DNA from 2 places in the Paenarthrobacter sp. NPDC091669 genome. Region 1 is predicted to be linked to the other one. Evidence: predicted binding sites of a transcription regulator. Region 1 holds the regulator's gene; the other holds the start of a gene.

The links. The regulator LexA, encoded in region 1, represses DNA repair genes until DNA is damaged. The targets are predictions, from matches to a motif close to TCGAACANNTGTTCGA.
Region 2: a site for LexA is predicted at 1,740-1,755, ahead of ACIQLI_RS12540 (Y-family DNA polymerase). Genes of this name have one in related genera too.

What each region holds. Positions count from the first base shown of each region.
Region 1 covers NZ_JBIVTK010000015.1:47,107-50,458, forward strand. The annotation lists gene ACIQLI_RS20490 (histidinol-phosphate transaminase) at 1-193, opposite strand, end outside; gene ACIQLI_RS20495 (LysM peptidoglycan-binding domain-containing protein) at 272-631, opposite strand; gene lexA (transcriptional repressor LexA) at 977-1,720, shown strand; gene ACIQLI_RS20505 (ATP-dependent DNA helicase) at 1,717-3,352, opposite strand, start outside.
Region 2 covers NZ_JBIVTK010000006.1:297,309-300,660, forward strand. The annotation lists gene ACIQLI_RS12525 (MIP/aquaporin family protein) at 24-764, shown strand; gene ACIQLI_RS12530 (metalloregulator ArsR/SmtB family transcription factor) at 816-1,163, shown strand; gene ACIQLI_RS12535 (GNAT family N-acetyltransferase) at 1,160-1,672, shown strand; gene ACIQLI_RS12540 (Y-family DNA polymerase) at 1,818-3,116, shown strand; gene ACIQLI_RS12545 (uroporphyrinogen-III synthase) at 3,151-3,352, opposite strand, start outside.

The DNA.
Region 1 (3,352 bases):
AGCGGTTAAGTCCTGTGGCTGCAGCAGCAACAGCTTCCGTGATGGCCGCTTGTACATCCGCGGGGACGCCATGGGTGTTTTCGTTGACGTTGAGCAAAATGGGGACATCAAGCTGCGGAGCGCCATAGGGGCTCAGTCCACGCAGGTTGGTCCGGAGGGGTAGTCGGTTAAGTCGCTCAAGCTGGTCACTCACCACCACAGTTTAAGGGGCTGCCGGGACTGCCGACTAACTGTGACGCCGGGCGGCCGGCTCACGCGGGGACGCAACGTACTAATTTGCGGGCACGAACAGCTGCTGACCGGGCTGGATGCGGCCGCCACGGAGGTCGTTGAGCTGGATGATCTCCGCAATCACATCGCGGGGATCCCGCTCGGGAGCAGCGGCTCCTGCAATACCCCACAGTGACTGTCCCGGCTGAACCGTAACAGTGACGGCAACGGGCGGCTGGAGTTGCGCCTGGGAATCCGAGGCCTTGGCCGGTGAGGTGATAAATCCAGCCAGGCTCAGCAGCGCAGCCACCAGCAGCATTGCCGGGATGCCGAAGAAGACCATCCGCCCCCGACGGGTCAGGCGCAGACGCGCGGGCGCCTGGGTGGTGCGGAAATCAGCGAACGTAGTGATTGCGGACATGAGCTGAGCCCTTCTGAGCTATTGCCGTGCACCGGATCCCGGTACATGGCTGCCAATTCTTTGCGTTCCCCCGCCCGGCTCCGTCAGTTCGAACACTTCGTTCGAACATCCATCGTCAGCGTCAGGTTTATAGAACACATATTCGAACCTTGCTATGACATTTTTAGCACTTATCAACGAACGGTGTCGAGACTCGCTAGAACAAATGTTTGATAAACGCTTGTGGCTGCCCTACGTTTGAGTGAAGAAACAGCACTGTTTCAGTGGAACAGGAGGGTCTGACATTTTTTGCAGACCCGACGACCCCGGGCACACTCCGGGCGGAATGGAAAGGCATTGGCGAACATGGCAGCGAAAGCCACCGGCGGCGGGGCACCCCTGCGGAGCCAGCAGCCTCAAAAGAGTCCCAAAAGCCTGACTGTCCGTCAGAAGAAGATCCTGGAAACCATCCAGCGGTCAGTTAATGACAACGGGTATCCGCCCAGCATGCGTGAAATTGGTGACACCGTGGGCCTGGCAAGCCTGTCGAGCGTCACGCACCAGCTCTCCCAGCTGGAAAAGCTTGGATATCTCCGCCGCGATCCCAAACGACCCCGGGCCATGGAAGTCCTCATGCCTTTGACCCTCGATGGCGGCCCCATTCCGGGAGTGGAAGCACCCACCACGCTCCGCAGCACGGGCGGCTTTGCCGTGACCGAGCTTGCCAGCGCCAGCGATACTGCCATGGTCCCGCTGGTTGGTCGGATCGCTGCCGGCGGCCCCATCCTTGCTGACCAGACAGTGGAGGACGTGCTTGCCCTTCCCCGGCAACTTGTAGGGCACGGCGAGCTTTTCATGCTGAAGGTGGCCGGCGACTCGATGATCGATGCCGCGATCTGCGACGGCGACTGGGTAGTTGTCCGCAGGCAGAACGACGCCATTAACGGAGACATCGTTGCCGCCCTGCTGGACGACGAGGCAACCGTCAAGACCTTCCGCCAGCGCGACGGGCACACCTGGCTTCTTCCGCAGAACACCCAGTACGAACCCATCCTCGGCGACCAAGCCACCATCATGGGCAAGGTCGTGTCGGTCCTGCGTTCCCTCTAGGAGGCTTTGGACGGCCCCAGGCGCTCCAGCACGCCCCGCACCACGGTTCTGTCCGTCGTCGCCCAGAACGGCGGCAGGGCTGCCCTGAGGAAGCCCCCGTAGCGCTCTGTTGAGAGCCTGGAGTCAAGGACCGCCACAACACCTTTGTCTCCTGTGGAACGGATGAGCCGGCCTGCCCCCTGGGCCAGGCGAATGGCAGCGTGCGTTGCCGACACTGCCATGAATCCGTTCCCACCCGACTGTGCCACAGCACGCGAGCGGGCGGTCATCAACGGGTCATCCGGACGTGGGAACGGGATCCGGTCTATGACCACCAGGCGGCACGAACCCCCGGGAACATCCACACCCTGCCACAGCGACATCGTGCCGAAGAGGCAGGTATCGGGCTCATCAGCGAATTGCTTCACCAGTGCTGCCATGGTGGATTCACCTTGACAGAGAATACTGACGTCGAGCCGGAGCCTCATGGCATCCGCGGCTTCCTCTGCCGCCCGCCGCGACGAGAAGAGACACAGCGCTCCCCCACCGGAAGCGCGGATGAGGTCTTCCAACTCATCCAGTGCTTCGGGCGAGGTTCCACGGCCAGGCTTGGGCAAGTGCTTGGCCACGTAGAGCACGCCCTGTTTGGGGTAATCGAAGGGCGAGCCGACATCGATCCCGGTCCAGCTTGGTGCTCCATCGCCCATCAGCCCAAGTCCACCTGCGGCCGGTTCAAAAGCCGAGCCAATGGCCAGCGTGGCGGAAGTCAGCACCACTGTATGACCGGCAAAGAGGCCTTCACGAAGGCGTCCCGCTACGCTCAGGGGTGCAATGTTGATCAGGGCCGGAGCGGTCTCGTCGGGTTGCGAGTATCCCTGCTGGGGATCGAACGTGCTGTTGCGGGAAAACCACACCACTTCACGGTTCTCCTTGGCCGCGAGCATCCGTTCGCACAGCTCCAGAATGAGCATGAGCCGTGAGCGCGCCAGTTGCCTGCCGCCGTCGACCGCGTTTGAAGAGTCCGTCTTCGAATCCGAGAGTGCTGCGCGTGTGGCTTCCCGCAGTTGGTCCAGGCAATCGAGCTGTTCGTCATTGAGCCCGCTGGGCAGCAGACCGTTGGGCACGCCCGCTAGGGCCATATCCAAGCGATCGGCCGCAGCATTGAGGGCATCCACCGTAATGGCGGTGTGCTTGCGGGCGCTCGACGCGGCCGCGTGGACCATGGCCACGGACAACTGGCCTGACACAGCGCCCGTCACTCGGTCCTGCAACTCGTGGGCCTCATCGACTACCACGACGTCGTATTCGGGCAGCACAGCCAGCCCTTCGAAGGCGCTGACGGCCAGCATGGCGTGGTTGGTCACCACGACGTCGGCCTCGCCTGCGCGGGACCGCGCCAACTCGCTGAAGCACTCCTCGGCGAGGGGGCACTTCTGCGCGCCGAGGCACTCCATGGACGTCACGGAGACTTGCCGCCAAGCGCGGTCGGTGACGCCGGGCATAAGTTCGTCGCGGTCGCCGGTAGTGGTCTTTTCGGCCCATTCGCGAAGCCGGACCACTTCCTTCCCCAGCTGTGATTGCGGTCCCCCCATGGACGCCGCAAAGTGCGGGACACTGGTGTCCTCGCCCAGGGAAAACAGCTGACCCTCGGAT
Region 2 (3,352 bases), on a different contig from region 1:
ATTCTTTGGGTCAAGCTGTTGGCATGACTTCTCTCCAGCCGCCACTGTGGCGCCGTGCCATCGCGGAGTTCCTCGGAACCGCACTGCTCGTTGCCATCGTCGTTGGTTCCGGAATCGCCGCAGCCCAGCTTTCGCCCAATGATGTTGGTCTCCAGTTGCTGCAGAACAGCACGGCCACAGTGCTTGGGTTGACGGTATTGATCCTGGTGTTCGGACCGGTCAGTGGCGCGCACTTCAACCCCGTGGTGTCCCTGGCCGACTGGTTCCTTGGGCGGCGCAGCGGATCCGGCTTGTCATTGCCTGACCTCGGCCCCTACATCCTGGCCCAAGCTGCCGGCGGCATCGGTGGCAGTGTGCTCGCGAACGCGATGTTCGAGGTCGGCACCTCCATCTCCACCAAGGAGCGGGCGACGGCTGGGCATCTGCTGGCCGAGGTGGTCGCGACCGCCGGCCTCGTCCTGCTGATCTTCTCCCTTGCTGCCACCAAGCGCGGCGCTTTGGCCGCCCCGGCTGTGGGTGCCTACATCGGCGCGGCGTACTGGTTTACGTCCTCGACGTCGTTCGCGAACCCGGCCGTAACCATCGGTCGTATCTTCAGCGACACCTTCGCCGGCATTGCGCCGGGTTCCGTCCCACCATTCCTTGCCGTCCAGCTCCTCGGTGCTGCTGTTGGCGTTGGAATTCTGCTCGTGCTCTTCCCGCATGCTGGCCGGGCGGCCGACGACGTCGTCATCCCTCACTCCGCCGAAGGGGCCAGGCAGTAGCCTCACTGGGCTAAACATTGATGGGTGTCAATGTTGCGGCATAATAGGTAGATGACCTCGCTGCCCCTGCTCGAACCGGACACGCAGACCACCTGCTGCCCGCCAGCTGCACCTGCCCTCGGCGCGGAGGAGGCGCAGCGCCGGGCCGTGGTGTTCAAAGCGCTCGCAGACCCCAATCGGCTGCGACTGCTCTCCATCGTCAAAGCCGCCGACGGCGGTGAGTCCTGCGTCTGCGACCTCACTGAACCGCTGGATCTGGGCCAACCCACCGTCTCCCACCATCTGAAGATCCTGGTCGAGGCGGGCCTGCTGCACCGCGAAAAGCGCGGCACCTGGGCGTACTACTCGCTCGTCCCCGGAGCCCTGGACGACGTTGCCGGGATCCTCGCTGCCCTATGAACCAGGGTTTTGATATCCGGCCCATGCAGCCGGCTGATTGGCCCGCTGTGCAGCGGATCTTCCAGGAAGGCATCGAGACAGGGCACGCGACCTTTGAAGAGAAGGCCCCTGATTGGGAATCCTTCAACACCTCCCGGCTGCAGGCGCACCGCCTCGTCGCCGAAACCGCCGCGCAGGGCGTTCTGGGGTGGGCCGCCGTCTCCGCCGTCTCGTCCCGGCCCGCCTACGCTGGCGTGGTCGAACACTCCATGTACGTTGCCGCCGAAGCCCGCGGCCTCGGTCTGGGCAAGGCCATTTTGCAGGCACTCATCGACTCCACCGAACAAGGTGGAGTGTGGACCATCCAATCCAGCATCTTCCCGGAAAATCACTCCAGCCTCCGGGTCCACAAAGCCGCCGGTTTCCGGATTATCGGCAACAGGAGCCGCATCGCCCGCATGACCTACGGTCCCGCCGCCGGCCAATGGCGGGACACACTCCTGCTCGAACGTCGCTCACCCGCAACGTAACCATCTGATTGATACCGCTCTCCGGTTGACGCCAGCTTGTCAGTGCCTGGCAGTACAGTAAAGGTATTCGAATATATGTTCGAATGCGCGGCGTGTCCTGCTTCGAAACAGCAGCGCGGGTGCTAAGGCCGAACGGAGGTGAGCGATGTCCAAGCCAGCACTCATGCATCAGATGCAGGAGATCGCCCACGTGGATATCAACTGCTTCTATGCGTCGGCGGAGCGTGCGTTCAACCCCTCGTTGGAGGGCAAGCCGTTGATTGTGCTGTCCAACAACGACGGCTGCGCAGTGACCAGGTCTCCGGAAGCCAAGAAGCTGGGGATCGGGCTGGGGGAGCCGTGGTTCAAGCTTGCTCCACGGGCCAAGGAATGGGGACTCATCGCCCTCTCAAGCAACTACGAACTCTATGGGGACATCAGTTCCCGTGTCATGGAACTCCTGGCCCGCTACTCGGCGTGGCAGGAAGTTTACTCCATTGATGAGGCGTTCCTCGGAGTGAAAGGTCAACCGGAAGGCCTGCTGGAACTGGGACGAACCATCAAAGCTGCGTGCCAACGGCACGTGGGGGTTCCGGTCTGCGTGGGCATCGCCAGAACCAAGACCCTCGCCAAGCTGGCCAACAAATGGGCCAAACACAATCCGGACTTCAAGGGAGTGTGCCGCTGGGATTCGATCCCCGAAGCCCACCGCGAAGCACTGATGGCACGGCTCTCGGTGATTGAGATCTGGGGTGTTGCCACCAGGCTGACCAAACGCCTGAATACCATGGGGATCTTCTCCATCCTGGACCTGGTCCGGGCTGACCCCGTGGCTTTGCGGGACAAGTTCTCCATCGTCATGATGCGCACGGTGCTGGAACTGCAGGGCACCCCCTGCATCCCGATGGAGGAGGAAAGGATCGGGAGGGATCAGTTGATCTTCTCCCGCTCCTTTTCCACACCGATTACGACGGCGGCGCAGCTGCGGCAGGTGCTGAGCGTCTACGGCCAGATGGCGAGTGCCAGGCTGGCCAAACACGACCTCCAAGCGAAGCTGTTGACGGCCTTTGCTGCCACCTCGGTCTACAACCCCAACGACAAGTCGTTTCCCACCGTTAACGTCAAACTGCCCATGCCCACCTCGGACCCTGTGCTGCTGACCAGGGCCGCGCATGCGTTGGTTCCAAGGATCCAGGAAGGCGTGAGATACGCCAAGGCCGGGATCATGGTTACCGACCTCCGCCCCAGCGGCAACCAGAAACCGTTGGAGACCTTCGAGAACCGGCACGAAGAGCGTGGCATCGGCCCCCTGCTGGAGCAAGTGAGCAAGCGGTACGGCCGCGGCTCCATCGGTTTGGGGCACGCTGGAATCAAGGGAGGACCGGACTGGTCCATGAAACGGGACATGCTCAGCCCCCGCTACACCACCAACTGGGACGAACTGCCCTTGGTGAAGGCGGCCTGACGTGGGAGGAAACCACCTCGTGGAGGCAGGGAACCTACGCCCGCAGCCGGTAACCGCGCTTCACTACGGTCTCCACGAGCTTGCCATCCGGCAGGGAGGAACGCAGGCGGCTGACCGTCATGTCCAGGGCATGCACGGATCCGCGCAGGTCCAACAGGTCCGAGAGCGCTTCCCGGGACAGCACTGCTCCGCCCGCTCCGAGCAGTGCCCGCAGGAGCAGCAGGGGAGCCGGTGCC